3 regions of the Lysinibacillus sp. G4S2 genome follow, and region 2 is predicted to be linked to each of the others. Evidence: riboswitches for the same ligand, from Rfam matches in the RefSeq annotation. Region 2 holds a riboswitch; each other region holds the start of a gene.

Region 1 (5,824 bases), 660 kb from region 2:
TACCTGTTGGAATTTTAAACATGCCTGTAACGATAATAAGACAAGCTAACAATGAAATCTGAGCAAGATCATATGTAGAAAACTTTCTGATCATTTTATTCCTCCTATTCTCCCTAATTTGTGTTAACCATATTAAATAATAAGTTAACACAAATACGGATTGGAAAGTAGATAAAATGGTAGGATTTTTTATTATTTGTGAAAATGGGGTTTTGTTACTTATCGAAGGTTTAAATTAAAACCCCTGATTTTTCTACGCTAAGCAGAAGAATCAGGGGTTTTATTAAGATCTATTGCTTATTAATCTTCTTTAGAGAATGTGTATCAGAAACAACATCGTTCTTGTCTACTATTAAACTTACTTTGCGTTTATAAAGTAAACTAGATGATCAGTCCATTTGTCGTCCTCGAATATGAATCCTTTCCTCGTGCATTCATACACCATTCCAACACTTTCTGCTAACTTTATAGATGCCATATTATCAAGGTTTATGTGAGCTTCTATACGATGATAATTTAATTTTTTAAACGCTAGATCTAAGGAAGCTTTTACAGCCTCATTCCCATAACCTTTTCTCCAAAACTGGTTATGAATTGTATATCCGAACCTGGCCCATTGAAATTCTTCCCTCATAATTGTCGAAAAGTCTATAAAACCAATATGAGTATTATCTTCTTTTCTAAACACTCCAAATACATAGACCTTGTCATCTTCAGCCATTTGATAATGTTTAGTAACTAAATCACGAAACCATTCTTTCGTACAGATGCTCATATCTAATTTACCTTGATCGTATTTATGTTGAGAAGGTAAACGATTTTCATATTGGGTTAGCCAAGAAGAATAATCACCTTCTTCAAGAAATCGAATAACTAATCTATCTGTTTCAGTTCTTATTTTATTCAATCGAACACCTCATCTAGAATACTTTCTATTCTTATATAGATTATTCGACATAAGGGATTTTTTTCCTTCCTATCCTGTACTTTCACATCGTCCCAAGTTAATCATAATCCTCTTCTAGAGATTTTTCCTAAAGACATTTTTGTAATGGCACTATACCCCTCTTTTATTCCCCCATACAAGGGCATGCAACTGTGGCAGTACTTTGACATCTGTTAATTCCTCATCCTTCATCACTTTATCAATCAGCGCATGATATTTATCTAATAAATGTGTAATTAATCGTGAATTGTCCGTCGTCGTGAGATCATCGTTACCGACTTGGAGATAAAAAGGAATCATTGGATACCTATGGTGAATTTGTTTAGCATACTCGTAATCCTCTTGATTGAAAACGACTACTTTGAGGGATACATGGTGATTACTGTTTCGATTTTTTAGTTTTTCGAAGATATCAGAGAGCACCGAATAGTTTGTGGTCATTCCAGAACTAGGTGGCTTTGGGGAAATTGTCAGTTCATCAATCTCATACATCCATTTTTGCCACCTACTTCCCTGAGTTTCCACCCCGACCTTTATGTCATTTTCTTTTAAAAGTGTAATGACCCCCTCCAAATTTTGGATGAGTGCAGGATTGCCGCCTGAAATCGTGACAAATGAAAAGCCACTGCCTCCGAGACGTTTCAACTCAGACCAAATCTCTTCAGCTGTCATTTGGACAATAAGATGCTTTCCGCTGCCATCCCACGTAAACGATGAATCACACCAAGAACAGGAATAATCACAGCCGGCAGTTCTCACAAACATTGTCTTTTGGCCAACTACCATTCCCTCACCTTGAATCGTCGGTCCAAAAATCTCGATAACAGGTATTTTACTCAACTTCCATCCACTCCCGTCTCGCCTCTGCATAGCTAGTCGGAGTTTCATATAGCTGGATAAACTCAACACGCGCACCGTTATATGTTTGTTCATCAAGTAAGGCCTCAGCCAACTTTTCGTAAATCCAAACAACAATGTTCTCAGCCGTCGTATTCATGGGTGGAAGCGTTTCATTTAAATAACGGTGATCCAAATGAATCTCTATTTTTTCTTTCCATATTCTTTTTATGTCGCCAAAATCAATCATCAAACCGCGTTCATCTGTGTATCCACTTAGTCCTAATATTACGCGATACGTATGACCGTGCAGGTTTTTACATTTCCCCTCATAATCATGTAAATGATGGGCAGCATCGAAGGTAAATTCTTTGCTTACGAGCACACGCTTTGCATGATAGTTCAATTGATTTCTTTGAATATCTACATCTATTTTTTGGAGCTTATCGACGATTCTAAAATCTGACATGCCTTAAGACTCCTTCCTATAACTCAAATACTCATCAAGCCCTTTTTTTCGCAGTTTACATGCTGGGCATTCACCACAGCCATCTGCTATTACACCGTTATAGCAAGTCAACGTTCTTTCCCGAACAAATTCAAGTGCTCCAAACTGATCAGCAAGCTCCCATGTCTGAGCCTTATTGAGCCACATCAACGGTGTATCAATCACAAAGGAATCATCCATCGATAAATTTAACGTTACATTCAAGGATTTAATAAAAACATCTCGGCAATCCGGATATCCGCTAAAATCTGTTTCGCAAACGCCAGTTACAATATGCTTAGCTCCTACTTGGCTCGCTAAAACGCCTGCAAATGAAAGAAAAAGAAGATTTCGACCAGGTACAAAAGTCGATGGAAGCTCACCATTTTCACCGTCTTCTACCTTTATGTCTTGTCGTGTCAATGCATTCGGAGCAAGCTGGTTCAGGAGTGACATATCAAGAATGTGATGCTTGACACCGAGCTCCCCTGCTATCATCTTCGCACATTCAATTTCAAGACGATGCCTTTGACCATAATCAAAAGTTACTGCCTCAACCTCTTGAAAACGTTCCTTTGCCCAGAACAAACAAGTTGTACTGTCCTGGCCTCCACTAAATACAACAATTGCTTTTTCCTGCTTCATGTGTAAAATCTCCCTTGTATCAAAAAAACAGCACTATAAGAAAAAAAATACTGCTTCTTCTTAGTTTTTTTTAGAGGGTAGCTAAATACCTCTTTCTTGATTGAACTATTCAATTCCGCATTTATCGATAATCAATTTTTTCTGGATTAATATCGTGATTCATTAAACGACATATGAATATTTTGTACTTTGGTTCCCCAATAATGTTAAATCCGTCAGTCCTTCTTCTAGGCTTTGGCCAGACATAAAAAAACCTCCTTGTAAAATGTTTCCCAACACTTTTCAAGAGAGGCATCACCAATCGTTCTATTAAAACATAAGTAAAAACATAAAAAAAGCCACGTCCGATATGGACATGGCATAATTATCATGTTTCCATAGTTTTTTATAGAGGGTATCAGCTATGAACCTCTCCCGTTCTAGTCCGGGCATTCTTTTGTTCAATATAATACAAAAAAACAGTACAAAATGTCAAATTATTTTTTATAAAATCTGCTTCTCTGAAAAAACCACTGTTATACTGCCCTATATTTTGCAGTACACTATACACTTTACTGAGCTTAGATTTATTTATATTTTTCGAACAGCTCTCCTTAAGGGAGCTAAGAGCGGTTTACCCAAAATTTATTATTTTGGACATTTAAATGCTATTTATATTTACAAGGAGCAATTATTGAATGTTAAAAATCGAATGAATAGTATATTAACATCAATTGTCTATAATTGTGATTTTAGTAAAAAATGACTCTACGGATCAAAGTAATGAAAGGTTCAAATGGAGCTATACAGATTCACTAAAAAGCTGAATCGAACCAGCTTTTTATATTTTCATTAAAACCGCACTACTTATGATACGGTTCTCCGTAACGCGGCCAAGTGCGGTTTTTATTTTATGAACATTTATTCAATAATCCCTAATAACATCGCTGGTGCTAAAATTCACATTAATGGCACGGCACATATAGGGGAATTTTCACAATTTTTATTAAGCTTCTAATGTTTTATAAATATTTTTGACTCTTTTTAATTGTGGTGCAGTTAGGTATTTTTCTCTTTTTCGTAACACTTTCAATAATTCCTCTTTATTTTCATCTGTTACGGCTAATAGCGTACTTTCCGAGTGCTGAGGAATTTCCTTTGTTCTGCAATTCTCAAGGTGATGAAGTAATATTGGAAAAATCACATCATTGTTTTCCTTACTGACAGCTGCTAGCTTCGCAAGAGTTAGGACACCTTTATCAATTGTAATAACTGAACCAACTTTTATAGCACTTTTTAATATATTAAGATGAGCCATAATGGTTTCTGATGCTCCCTCCGCAATCGTTGCTAATGCCGTCATTCCACCCCAGACTAAACGATTATTAGGGCTTTTTAGCAACTCTATAAAAGTCAGGACATACTTACTGATGAGTTCTGGTTTAACTTGCCCAATTTCGTACGCTACTTTAATACAATCGTATTGAATCTTTTTATCTTTGCAAGTTAGGTTTTCAATTATTTCTTCTATGCACGTATAATTTTCTTCATTAACTAATTTATGTGCCAGCTCAATATTTGGCTCTTCATCGTTTCGATTTAATTGAGAAGCTAACAGGTTCACAACTGACATGATTATCCCTCATTTATTAAATTTATTTAATGTATAAACATTATCACATTTAACCCTTAATGAATCAGGTATCTTCGTCATGGAAATAGTATCCTTTACTATTAGTAATATTATTGCAATATAAATGCCATAGACGAAATCAAATTAACACCTCCTTGTTCTTTTTCTCAGAAAAATCTATGTTACGATGATTTTACATTAACAACTAAGAACGCACATGGAGGATTAATAAATGCTTAAAAAAATAATTTCAATTGTACCCGTTGCAATGCTTTCGGCAACTTTAGGTGCTAATGCTCAAGCTGCAACAATTACCGTACAAAAAGGAGATACTCTTTGGGATTTATCTCGTGCACATAATACTTCTGTAGAAAATATCAAAACATTGAATCATATTCCTACTAACCTTATTCACCCTGGCGATGTCCTTACCATTGCACAACAATATACCGTTAAGCAAGGTGATACACTATGGGACATAGCCCTAGATCATCAAGTCACTGTTTCGCAAATTAAAGAATGGAACCAATTACATACGGACCTTATTCATCCAGGTTTAAATCTATCCATTATTAATGGTACGAAAACGAGTACGGCTGTAACTGACAAACCAATAAAGCCTGCAGCTCATGCAGCAAAGGAAACTACAACTTTAGTAACAAATAATACAACTGCAATGGAGGGTAAACCTGAAGAAACTGTTTCATCAACAAGTAAAACAGCTTCAAAGGATAGTGCACCTGAAGCGACCGCTCCATCAATAAGTAATACTGCTTCAAAGGAGAATACACCTAAAGCAACTGCTCCATCAACAAATAATACTGCTTCAAAGGAGAATACACCTAAAGCAACTGCTCCATCAACAAATAATACTGCTTCAAAGGAGAATACACCTAAAGCAACTGCTCCATCAACAAATAATACTGCTTCAAAGGAGAATACACCTAAAGCAACTGCTCCATCAACAAATAATACTGCTTCAAAGGAACTTTTAGTGAAAGCTTCAGCCTATACGGCTTCATGTGAGGGATGTTCTGGTATTACTGCTACTGGAATTAACCTTAAAACAAACCCAAATGCGAAGGTCATCTCAGTTGACCCAACTGTAATTCCACTGGGTAGTAAAGTTTATGTGGAAGGCTATGGTGAAGCAATCGCAGGGGATACTGGCGGTGCAATTAAAGGAAATCGAATCGATGTCTTTTTCCCTTCTCAACAAGATGCAATTAATTTTGGAGTAAAACAATTAAAGGTCACAATATTAGACTAACTTAACCGGTCTAATAAGCAAAAAAAG
Region 2 (5,824 bases):
AGCTGCCTGCTAAATTTTTATGGCGGCGTTTCCAATTTGTTTATATTCCATTTGTTGCAGCTAGTGTTTTGTATGCAGTAAACGCATTACTTCATTATGATGAAAGCTTTTGGAATTCGCTGTATCGTCATATTGTTTTAGGAGATTTTTCTGGATGGTTTGTCATGACAATCTTCCAGTTATACATTCTGTTCTTTATCATAAAAAAATACCAGCTATCAAGCATATGGCTAACTCCAATTATGTTAGCACTCGGTATTATATATATGACTCTTGTAAAGTTGGATATTGAATTCTTTATAGAAAACGATAATCTTGTTCGTTTACTATTTGTTGGCTGGCTTCCTTATTTTGCAATTGCTTATTTAATCGGTATGCATTATCAATGGGTTGCATCGAATATTAGTAAGTACAAATTGGCTACGCTAGTTTTCGTTGTTCTTTCAACATCAATACTGGCTATAAACTATTATTTGGGTGCCACTGAAATTACTTCTAGACGATTAGATATGATGTTATTTATTATTTCAATAACTTTATGCATTTTAGCATTTGGTCAAATTGTTCCGAAGCTAAAAATCATTAATTTAGTAAGTCAATATTCATTTGGTATATTTTTGATTCATTGGCTTGTTCAAGAATATTTAGTTCCATATACGGCACAATTACCTACAACCTTTCTCCAAGTCCTCACTCTATTCCTATCGAGCTTGATTGTCTGTATGTTGATTATAAAACTCATTTCGTTTTTACCTTATAGTGCTTATCTAATTGGCAAGGCACACATCAAAAAGCCATCTCAGTAATGAGATGGCTCAAAGCTTTTGCGTTTATCAAATTTTCGCGCAACGTAAACTAGCCCATAAACAAGTGGCGTTGCTACAATCGACGCTAAAAATTTAAACATATACTGTGTTATAAACAACGTTAATAATACTTTAAATGGCATTACTCCATAAAAGGCTATCGTAATAAATAGTGCCGTATCGATGAGTTGGCTTACCATCGTAGACGCATTGTTTCGTAGCCAAAGCTTACCGTTGCCATGCTTTTCCTTAAATTTACTAAATATCATGACATCCAAATTTACACTAACCGTATACGCTACAAGGCTTGCAATAATGACACGCATGCTGCCACCAAGAATTATCTCAAACTCCTTCTGATGAGCAAAGGCTTGTGCAGGTGGTAGCGCAATGGCAATAGCAATAAAGCATGCCGCAAACACTTGCGCCATAAGCCCCGTTCTAACCGTTCGACTGCCCGCTTCCCTACCGTACACCTCACAAATTACATCAATAAGAGGATAGGTGAAAATAATAAGTATCGCTGCTGCCGGAAGTATCATCCATTCGCCTATACTAAACACTTTAACGGCTAAAACATTTGCCAAAATTAAAAAGCCAACAAACAACCCATTTAAATAATACAGCATCAACGATTATCCACCTTTTCAGGATACATGTCGTGGTTCATCAAACGATGCTCCGCCATTTTTTCATATTTTGTGCCTGGGCGTCCATAGTTACACCAAGGATCAATGGACAAGCCACCACGCGGCGTAAACTTACCCCATACCTCGATATAACGAGGCTCGATTAGCTTAATTAGATCATTCATGATGATGTTGACGCAGTCCTCATGAAAGTCACCGTGATTACGGAAGCTAAATAAATAGAGCTTTAGTGATTTACTCTCTACTAGCTTTTTATCTGGAATAAAAGAAATATACATTGTCGCAAAGTCAGGCTGCCCTGTCATTGGACAAAGACTTGTAAATTCTGGGCAATTAAATTTCACAAAAAAATCGTTTCCTGTATGCAAATTATCGACTGCTTCAAGCACTTCCGGTGAGTACTCAAATAAATACTTTGTGTTTTGGTTACCAAGGAGGGTTAAATCCTGTAAGCCTTGGTCATCTGTTCTACCTGCCATAAAAATGCCTCCTCAAGTTGTGAGAAGTCCATTATGCATGAAACCTAATAAAAAAAAATAGCCATATCCGCATTTTTGGGACATGGCGTAAATGACGTCATCCATAGTTTTTTATAGAGGGTATGCGCTATGAACCTCTTTCGTATTCGCTAGTTATCTTAACTTAATGAATGCATTCAGTCAACTAATTTTTTTCACATCATAAACATTTACAAAAATACCCTGACATTATATGGTTAGTTACATAAGTAATTAACCAAGGAGGTGGAGCCTGATTCATTCAACAATGGCGATCCGAAATGCCTCTGTCAATTCCGAATAATTCTAGAGGATACTCAAAAAAAAATGATGCCAAGTCCCAAATCAATTATGCCTCGGCATAAAGTTAAAGGACTTGGCATTTTTTATTAATCACGCTTATCTTCTTGCGTTGTATAGTCAATGGAATTAGCGATGTCAACTAAAACTTCAGGTGTCACCTTATTTGAAACTCTTTTATCAATCCACAGCATATATTGCCAATCTCCTCTTTCATAAGCAAGAACATTGAAACCCGAGATTTCCATATAGGTTGAAGTCGTCCCGTTTTTCAATCTGAATGTCTTTACTATATATTCCTTTTTAGACGGCAACTCAAAATGATTAGGACGAACAGTTATTTTATAATAATGCTCAGGAAGTTGATCGTTAACAAATGTGACTTCAAAAAAATCATTCATGTCACCATCCAGATTATTAAACCGACCAAAATGATGTGTAAAACTAATAGGAGGGACTCGAAGTGGTAGCTTTAGTTCTTGATGAAAGTGCCGTTCAAAATCGGAAGCAGCTGATTCAACCGTTTTATAGCCTATTTCAGGATAAATTTCTTCGTAAGGACTGAGCGAATCATTAATATAGGCATCACTTGGTTGGGAAAATAATAAATAACAGGAACTTAAGCAGAGAGAAAAAATTCTATCCATTTTATCACCCCTCGTATCACTTTAGGTGTAGTTTTTCCCAATTCAATGAATTTATGTGGTCCGTTGTATTATGTTCACTGTTATTTATTCATTTTTTTCACGACTAAGTCCAACTTGTTTTAAAGCGTGGCGAAATAGATATTTTTTTACGCCAGACGTCTATATTTCTCCTCTGGCGCGCGGGTTTTTGCCTTGCTTCCGCGAGTATTCACCTCTGATGCGCGGGTATTTTCCCTTTTTTCCTCAAGCATTCTCCTCTGTCACTCGGATTTAAATAAAGAAAAAGCAATTATGCGCACTCATTAAATGCGAACAATTGCTTTTTAGATTAGAAAAGTAAATGTGCAACTATTGCTGCGATTGGTAGTGAAATAATTGTACGTAGTAAGAAAATAACGACTAAATCCAAAAATTTCAGTGGAATTTTCGTACCTAAAATTAGGCCACCGACTTCTGACATATAGATAAGCTGTGTAACAGATACGACAGCAATGACAAATCGTGTAGTTTCAGCTTCAATTCCTTCTCCTAAAATTGAAGGTAAGAACATGTCTGCAAAACCAACCACCATCGTTTGTGCTGCTTCAGCTGCCTCTGGTAAACCGAGCACTGTTAAAATAGGCTCAAATGGCTTCCCTAAAACTGCGAAAATACTAGTGAATTCAGCAAGCATTAAAGCTATAGTACCAAATGCCATAACAATGGGCGCTACACCAATCCATAAATCTAGCACATTTCTAGATCCATCTTTAATAAATTGGCGAGGATCACGATTTGCATGTGCGACTGCTAAAGCATTTTCCAAGCCGTGTGTCACAGAGTTATAGCCTTTAGGTAATTCCTCACGTGATAAATCTACTGGAGTACCATCGATATAAGTATCTTCCTTGTTAGCAAGCGGATAAATTCGCGGCATAATGATCGCTAACACTAGACCGCAAAGTAAAACCGTTAAATAATATGGGATAAAATAGCGTGATAAGTGCACTGTATCTAATACTACAATACAGAATGTGATGGACACTACAGAAAAGCTAGTTGCAATAATAGCAGACTCTTTTTTCGTATAGTTCCCCATTTCATATTGTTTACTCGTCATTAGAACACCAATTGTTCCATCCCCAACCCATGACGTAAGTGCGTCAACCGATGAACGACCAGGACTTTTAAAGAGAGGACGCATGATTTTCACCATCATTGTTCCGAAAAATTCAAGTAAGCCGAAGTTTGTTAAAAATGGTAAAAGCACACCCGCAAATAAGAAAATCGTAAATAAAAATGTTACCAAACCATCGTCCGGGTTCATTAATAGCCCACCAGTATTTTCATTGTTAATCGCTGATGGTCCAAAATCAAATACAACCATTGATGCAAATACTAAACCAATAACTCGGACAATTGTCCAAAACCAATTGACATAAAATAATGTATCTAAAATATTTGGATTCTTTGTATTATTGCGTGGAATGAATTTGGCAATGAGTGAACCTATAGCAGAAATCGCAAACATAATTATAGTAAAGTAACTAATAACAGGTGCAACAACACCTGCTAATAACTTTGCTAAAATAGCAATTGGAACTTTCCATCCCTCATCTGTTAATACAGGTGTCATGAATAATAGAACACCAATAAGAGAAGGGATTATGAAGTAAAAGTATGAAGAAGTAGGATATTTTTTCATAATTAAAAGCCTCATTTCTCTAATTTTATCGAAGTTGTATACATCAGGCTTGTTAGTTATGTACTGTTAAACCGCCAAAAAATGTATATCTGTATAAAGTGAAACTTTAATCAGTGGAAATTTATTCATTCTCGCTGATTACTAGTCTTCACCAATTGGGCATTTACGAGCGGTTAATGAGGGATAAAATAAAAAAAGCATTCCTCTAAAAAGTAATAAAGGAACGCCCAAACACTACTTTTTTTATAATTAACATCCGCAATGCAAAAATTCTATGCATTAATTCTTTTAGAATAATCACTATCATTCATTTTTATGAACTTAAAAAATATCGTAAACCTACAATACAACGGTTAATTCTACAACAAAATGCATTTTTATTCAATCTAAATTTTAATATTATTATTATTCTCTGCTAATATTATCTGCATTTTTTCTTTGTACCATTACCTTTCTACAAAGCTCAATTTTACAATAGCTGAAGTCAGTTGAAATTTGGCGAAACTCTCCATGAATCCTACCTATTTTGATTGCCTAAGAGATTTAACCAGCCCTTAATAGGCATACAAATAGACCACATTGTCTTTCATCTCATATGTTAGTTATGAACCACAACTTATCAAAACAGGAGGTTTTACCATGGATAGACGTATGCATCATATGCAGCATATGCAACATATGCAACATATGCATCACCATCATCATGCAAAAGGTCCACATTGTTGTCCACCGATAACATGTCCAACTCAATTTGAGCCACCATATTGTTGTCCACCAGAAGAATTTGTACGCACTAACTACATCCATACAGTTGTACCACATGTACAGCCAGCACATGTAACAACAGTTAATAAACATATAATTGATCATCAGTATCATTTCCCTTGCACTGAGTCTGTAGTGAATGAATGTTGCGAAACTCATACACTTTGTGAAATGCCACCGGATCCTTGCCATATGCCGCATCATCATCACCATCACATGGGCCGCCATCATATGGGCTATTAATAAATATGCGATGAGGTTAAAAATACCTCATCGCATATTTTTCAATAGCACTCTCTTTTGAAAATGCCTATTACTATCGTTTACTATTTACTCTCATTTCATAAGAAAAACCGAGCACCTATATAAGGTACTCGGTTAATATTTTTAGTACATTTTTAAATATTGGTCGCGTTCCCATTGGTGTACTGTTGTACGGTACATGTCGAACTCGATTTCTTTTGCCTCTTTAAAG
Region 3 (5,824 bases), 830 kb from region 2:
GTTGCATTAATTCAAAATAATTTACACATGGAATCTCAGCAGCGATGGTTAAAAGGTTATTTACCAAATGAAATTTATACAGTATCAAATAGTTACAACGTTTGTTATGATGCACATTTAATAAACATTATAAATCAATTGAAAATAGCTTATAAGAACCAATTTACGGATACCGAAGTACATACTATTCTCAAAGAATTTTTTTCTCAACTACCACTTGAACTATTTAATCGGTTACTAACAGAACCAAATCTAATGGAGATACAGTTGGATAGAATGTTATTTTTGTCACCATTTAGTAAACAAGAAGAAGAATGGTTAATTGAAAAAATAGAGAACATGCTAAAGGAGTATAAAACAAAATGAACATACTATTATGGGGATTCATTGGGTTTACTCTTTTATATGAACCAATTATAGGTTATTGGTTATATCAAAGATTTAAAATACGTGTTCTGACTGATCCAGCAAGCAGGATACACTATTATAAGATTGTTATGCTAGGTTTGTGGATACCAACACTTATTATTTTAATAGTAGTGGCAAATTCTGAAATTACATTAGAAGAACTACGTGTAATAATGCCTAGTATTAACACAAAAGAATTAGGAACAATTGTTACATATATTGTTATAGGGGTAGCTCTATTATATAGTGTTTTGCTTTTATATTACGCAATTGGATATTTTATAAGTGATAAAGTTAAAAATAAGATGAAAATAATGAAGCAAAAACAAATGAAGCAAATAGCGTTTACTGAGTTACTACCTGTTACAAAGAAAGACAAAGCCATTTGGAATCAAGTGGCATGGACAGCAGGGGTCACAGAAGAAATTATTTACCGCGGATTGCTTATATTTGCATTTAACACATTATTTCCAGAATGGTCAATTTGGTTCGTTCTATTGTGTACCTCAATAATATTTGGTCTTGCACATACATATCAAAATTTATCTGGTGCCATTAGGACAACCATTTTTGGCTTTGTGTTCGGGATGCTTGCAGTCGCATTGAACTCCATTATACCTCTAATACTTCTTCATGCTTTGATTGATTACGTGGGGAAATTAGGTGATGAGAATGAAGAGGATTAAAATAACATATTATTTTTTTCTAATTGCAACGCTTTTTTTTGGTAGGTATTAAACTTTCTTTACATGAAAAATATTCGAACTTCAATGTGAATACAACAAAAAGGAGGAACGGTGAAACCGTTCCTCCTTTTATTAAACACTGCTCTAATAAGATCCGTCAGTTAAATTAAATCTTTGAAGTTTAAGCGCTTATTCAATACATACATAATCGGCGCACCAATTGCTAATACAACAAACTCACCTGCAGCAACAGTTAGCCATGTCCAGAAGAATGGTACTTCCAAGGCTATGTTCAATTCAAAGGCAATGATAAACATTGTGAATGTAAATAACAATGTATTAATGATTAAACGTGCCCAAATATTTTTGACAAATTTACAAATAAGAATGAACAATCCAAGGGTAATCATCGAATGGCCTACACCGAAAAAAACATCTAGAATGCCGTTTGGTGAAAATAAATTGGAGATAAATACACCAATAATGATCCCAACGGCAAATCGTGGATTAAAGGCGACTAGATGGTTAAAAATTTCCGATACACGGAACTGTACCTCTGTAAAGCCAAATGGAGCGACTAGCAATGTAACAGCAATATAGAGTGCTGCAATAATACCACTCGTTGCTAAAAATTTTATTTTCATATATTAATTTCTCCTTAGTTTTTTTGCGTGGGATGGTTACGAACCACGTAAAGCAAATGCAATCATATCAATGTTTATGCTTGTTTGTAAAGGGTGGTAAATACTTGATGAAACTATTTTTGTACTAATAACGTAAATATAATTGGGAAATATTATTATATTTTCTAAATAATACTTTCATCACCGAAAATTGTGGTTGATTTGTTAAGACGTAAGCCTTGTATATAAGATGATTGGAGTGGCGTCTAGTCGGAACGGAAATCAACCTCGCGTTATAGAGGTGAGCCAAGTTAGGGATTGAAAGATCATCCCGCGTTTATGGTGATGAGGAAAAATAATGGAGGAAGATGAAATGACAGTTACTTATTGGACAGGACAAAGTCTTACACTACGAGCGATACAACCAGAAGATATCGTTATCTTTGAATTTTTAGATGATGAAATTTTACGAAATATGGATTCAATACATTTTCCTCGCTCCGCGGATCAAATGAGGGAATGGGTAGAAGAGCAATTGTCAGAAGAAGATGATGAATTTCGTTTTATTGCAGTAGATAGAGAGAATAATATTGTCGGTATGATTGAAACCTTTGATTGTGATTTGAAAAATGGTGTTTTGGATTATTACTTGGCTGTATTTGAGCCATACAGAGGTAAAGGCTATGCAAAAGAAATGATTCTTATGGTTCTTCGCTTCTTCTTTTCAGAGCGTCCTTATCAAAAAGTAAATACAACCGTTTACTCGTTCAATGAACCATCTATGCGCTTGCATGAAAAATTAGGTTTCATGAAAGAGGGGCAACTAAGAAATATCATTTTCACTAAAGGAGCTTATTACGATGGTATTTGCTACGGTATGACAAGACAAGAGTTTGAGCAGAATCATGGGGCCCTGTCATAAATTTGACCATTGAGACTAGTATAGTTAATTTTCCTTACTCATACGGAAGCTTTTTTTTACAAAAGAAAGGGCTAATCCCGTCATTTGGGATCAGCCCGGAAGCTTTTACTTATTTATGCTGTGTAAGATAAACTTTGCCGTTAATCGTTACTTTAGAAGCTGAGATTAGAATTTCTTTATTTGCTTCATAATATGGATTTAAAATTTTGTCGATAGCAGCCCATTTTTCACTAGATTTTTCAGAGTCACCTTTTTTATCAAGAGCTATTGCTTCTTCATAAAGCTTTTTCAATTGTTTTTTGTCTGTTGCTTTGATTTCGAAATCAAAGTCAGATAAGTATTGTTCAAAGCTAATTGGCTTCGTGTAAAGATTAATCATTTCATTGAAGTCATTCCATAGCTTTTCAGATAATTGATCATTTTTATCTGCATCTGATTTTTGAGCATCTTTATAAATCGCTTTTAGTTTTGGCATTTCTTCAGCTGGAATATCTAATGCCATATCTGAAATGTATTCTTCAAATGTTACTGGTGGATATAGTGCATCTAAATAAGGTTGAAGAATCTTTTGGAATTCATCAAATTTTTCTTGTGCTTTGTCTTCTTTACCAGATTTCGTTAGTTTTATCCACTGTTCATAAATTGCTTTCAGCTGTTTTTTATCATTTTCTTTAATCACTATATTTTTTTCACTAAATCCGTACTCTTCAATGAACTTTTCAAAGGATACAGGTACCCAGCTAGCTAAAATATATGGCTTCGTGATTTTATCCATTTCAACATTGATTTTATCGACTTCTTCATACTTCTCTTCTTTTTCTAACTTCTTCATTTGATTAAATAATTTTTCTAATTTAGCTAGATCTTCTTTTGTAATTTCTTTAGGTAAGTCTTTTTTATAGACGTCAAATGTGTAGAAGTCTGCATAATCTTGTACTAAGCTACCTTCTACAGAGATTTCTTGACCTTCAACTAAGTTCATTTTTGCTATTTGCTCATCTGAAAACTTTTGGATTCCGATATAGTAGTTTTTACCGTCTTTCCCTTTAATCGTGATGCTATCTCCGTAAATGTTTTTAATAGTTCCTTTAATTTGTTGCTCAGCTTTAACAGTCATTTCGTTTGCTGGTTTTGCTGTTGTTGCCTCAGCTTGATGTGGTGTGAAGACAGCTATTCCTATTGTTAGTGCTGATACAATTATCCAAGATTTTTTAGTTGTTTTTTTCATAATTAGGTCTCCCTTTAAATTTAATTGTTTTAATTACTAAAAATTAGACGCCTTTCCAACTATAAAAAGTTAGTTAAAGTTAGAAAAAATTTTAAAAAGTTTTTCACTACCTAACTTCGCAAAATTGTCAAAAAAATTTTTGTTATGTTAGAAAAAGAAATCATTCTGTAAAAACAGCGTAGTTTAGCGGTTTAAAGCGGCGAATTGAATGAAAAACTAAAATATTTTGTCAAATGTAAATGTCAGAACATTCATAATGTTGTTGACGAACCTCAATAATAACTGTAATATAGCGATACGTTCACACTTCGCTTGGATAAAGTGTGATAAATATCAGAGATCAAAATCGGGGGGATTATTTGTGAAAAGCAATTTAAAAAAGCTTTCGTTCCTGTTATTTGGGTTAGTTTTAATGCTTGCTGCTTGTGGTAGCAGTGGCTCTAGTTCATCTGATTCGAAAGGGAACGAAACGAATAATGCAAGTGAGAGCGGCAAAGCAGATGACAAAACATATAAAATCGGGATTACTCAAATTGTGGAGCATCCATCTTTAAATGCTGCAACTGAAGGCTTCAAAAAAGCAATTGAAGAATCTGGCTTAAAAGTTGAGTACGAATCGCAAATAGCGCAAGGGGATAATAGTCTTAATACAACGATTGCAAACAATCTAGTAAGTGCAAACGTAGATTTAATATTTGCTAACTCTACGCCGTCTGCACAAGCAGCAGCGACAGCAACTAGTGATATTCCAATTATTTTTACTTCTGTAACAGATGCTGTTGGAGCACAGCTCATTGAATCTATGGAGAAGCCAGGGAAAAATGTAACAGGTACGATCGATTTACATCCTGATACTATTTCAAAAACAGTGGCATTCTTAAAAGAACTTGGTGCCAAAAACGTTGGTATGGTTTACAACGCTGGTGAGCAAAACTCAGTAGCGCAAGTAAAAGAAGTGAAAAAAGTTATGGGTGAGCAAGGCCTAAAAGTGGTAGAGGCATCTGCGGCAACTTCTGCGGAAGTAAAACAAGCTACTGAATCATTAATCGGTAAAGCAGATGCATTCTATATTATTACTGATAATACAGTAGTTTCTGCTCTAGAATCTGTTATTGATGTAGCGAATGCTAATAAATTACCACTAATTGTAGGAGAGCTTGACTCAGTGGAACGTGGTGGCTTAGCGGCATACGGGTTTGAATATTTCGACATCGGTTATGAAGCAGGTCAAATGGCTGTGAAGATTCTAAAAGGGGAAGCAACACCTGCTGATACACCAGCGCAATACCCACAAAACTTAAAACTATTAATCAACAAAAAAGTAGCGGATAACTTAGGAATTGAAATCAAAGATTCTTGGGGAGCAGAGCTTTTTGAAAAGTAATGGACTGACATAGCCATCTTATGAAGCAAAGCGGGGGAGAACTAAAACTGCCCCCGCTTTATCTTCTTTTAGAGTGAAAAATTAACCTCATGTTTGAGGAAGAAACACCGCTCTGTTTCCTATAGAAAAGAAATGCTGGGGCAAAGTAGCGGATAGGATACATTGAAATTATGGTGATGAGCGGAATTATATTTATTTAAGAAATTATTAGGAGATGATTCAACTATGTTTTTAGCAATGTTTGGCGCAATGGAGCAAGGAATCATCTATGCAATTATGGCACTTGGTGTGTATTTAACATTCCGCGTGTTAGATTTTCCGGATTTAACGGTTGATGGAAGCTTTGTAACAGGGGCAGCTACAGCAGCAACAATGATTCTGCTTGGCTACAACCCAATCTTAGCGACTTTAGTGGCAATTGTTGCTGGATTTATTGCTGGATGTATGACAGGAATTCTTCACACAAAAGGGAAAATTAATCCGCTACTATCGGGTATTTTAATGATGATTGCTTTGTATTCTATTAATCTACGTATTATGGGGTTAACGGCAGAAAATACGATAGGTCGTCCG

The links. A riboswitch is a leader RNA that binds a small molecule or an ion and turns the genes downstream of it on or off. The one in region 2 is predicted to bind preQ1.
Region 1: another riboswitch for preQ1. It lies ahead of queC (7-cyano-7-deazaguanine synthase QueC); the one in region 2 lies ahead of queF (preQ(1) synthase).
Region 3: another riboswitch for preQ1. It lies ahead of QUF91_RS03215 (QueT transporter family protein); the one in region 2 lies ahead of queF (preQ(1) synthase).

Annotation. Positions count from the first base shown of each region.
Region 1 covers NZ_JAUCFJ010000002.1:2,086,044-2,091,867, reverse strand. The annotation lists gene QUF91_RS10695 (hypothetical protein) at 1-94, opposite strand, end outside; gene QUF91_RS10690 (GNAT family N-acetyltransferase) at 359-907, opposite strand; gene queE (7-carboxy-7-deazaguanine synthase QueE) at 1,058-1,786, opposite strand; gene queD (6-carboxytetrahydropterin synthase QueD) at 1,779-2,252, opposite strand; gene queC (7-cyano-7-deazaguanine synthase QueC) at 2,256-2,915, opposite strand; PreQ1 riboswitch class I at 3,287-3,333, opposite strand; gene QUF91_RS10670 (hypothetical protein) at 3,901-4,527, opposite strand; gene QUF91_RS10665 (LysM peptidoglycan-binding and 3D domain-containing protein) at 4,760-5,797, shown strand.
Region 2 covers NZ_JAUCFJ010000002.1:1,423,561-1,429,384, reverse strand. The annotation lists gene QUF91_RS07215 (acyltransferase family protein) at 1-806, shown strand, start outside; gene QUF91_RS07210 (queuosine precursor transporter) at 800-1,435, opposite strand; gene queF (preQ(1) synthase) at 1,435-1,935, opposite strand; PreQ1 riboswitch class I at 2,033-2,079, opposite strand; gene QUF91_RS07200 (hypothetical protein) at 2,343-2,900, opposite strand; gene QUF91_RS07195 (YjiH family protein) at 3,229-4,584, opposite strand; gene QUF91_RS07190 (CotD family spore coat protein) at 5,224-5,592, shown strand; gene glnA (type I glutamate--ammonia ligase) at 5,737-5,824, opposite strand, start outside.
Region 3 covers NZ_JAUCFJ010000002.1:588,694-594,517, forward strand. The annotation lists gene QUF91_RS03205 (MerR family transcriptional regulator) at 1-366, shown strand, start outside; gene QUF91_RS03210 (CPBP family intramembrane glutamic endopeptidase) at 363-1,094, shown strand; gene QUF91_RS03215 (QueT transporter family protein) at 1,256-1,738, opposite strand; PreQ1 riboswitch class I at 1,747-1,791, opposite strand; gene QUF91_RS03220 (GNAT family N-acetyltransferase) at 2,091-2,639, shown strand; gene QUF91_RS03225 (hypothetical protein) at 2,749-3,867, opposite strand; gene QUF91_RS03230 (ABC transporter substrate-binding protein) at 4,229-5,251, shown strand; gene QUF91_RS03235 (ABC transporter permease) at 5,477-5,824, shown strand, end outside.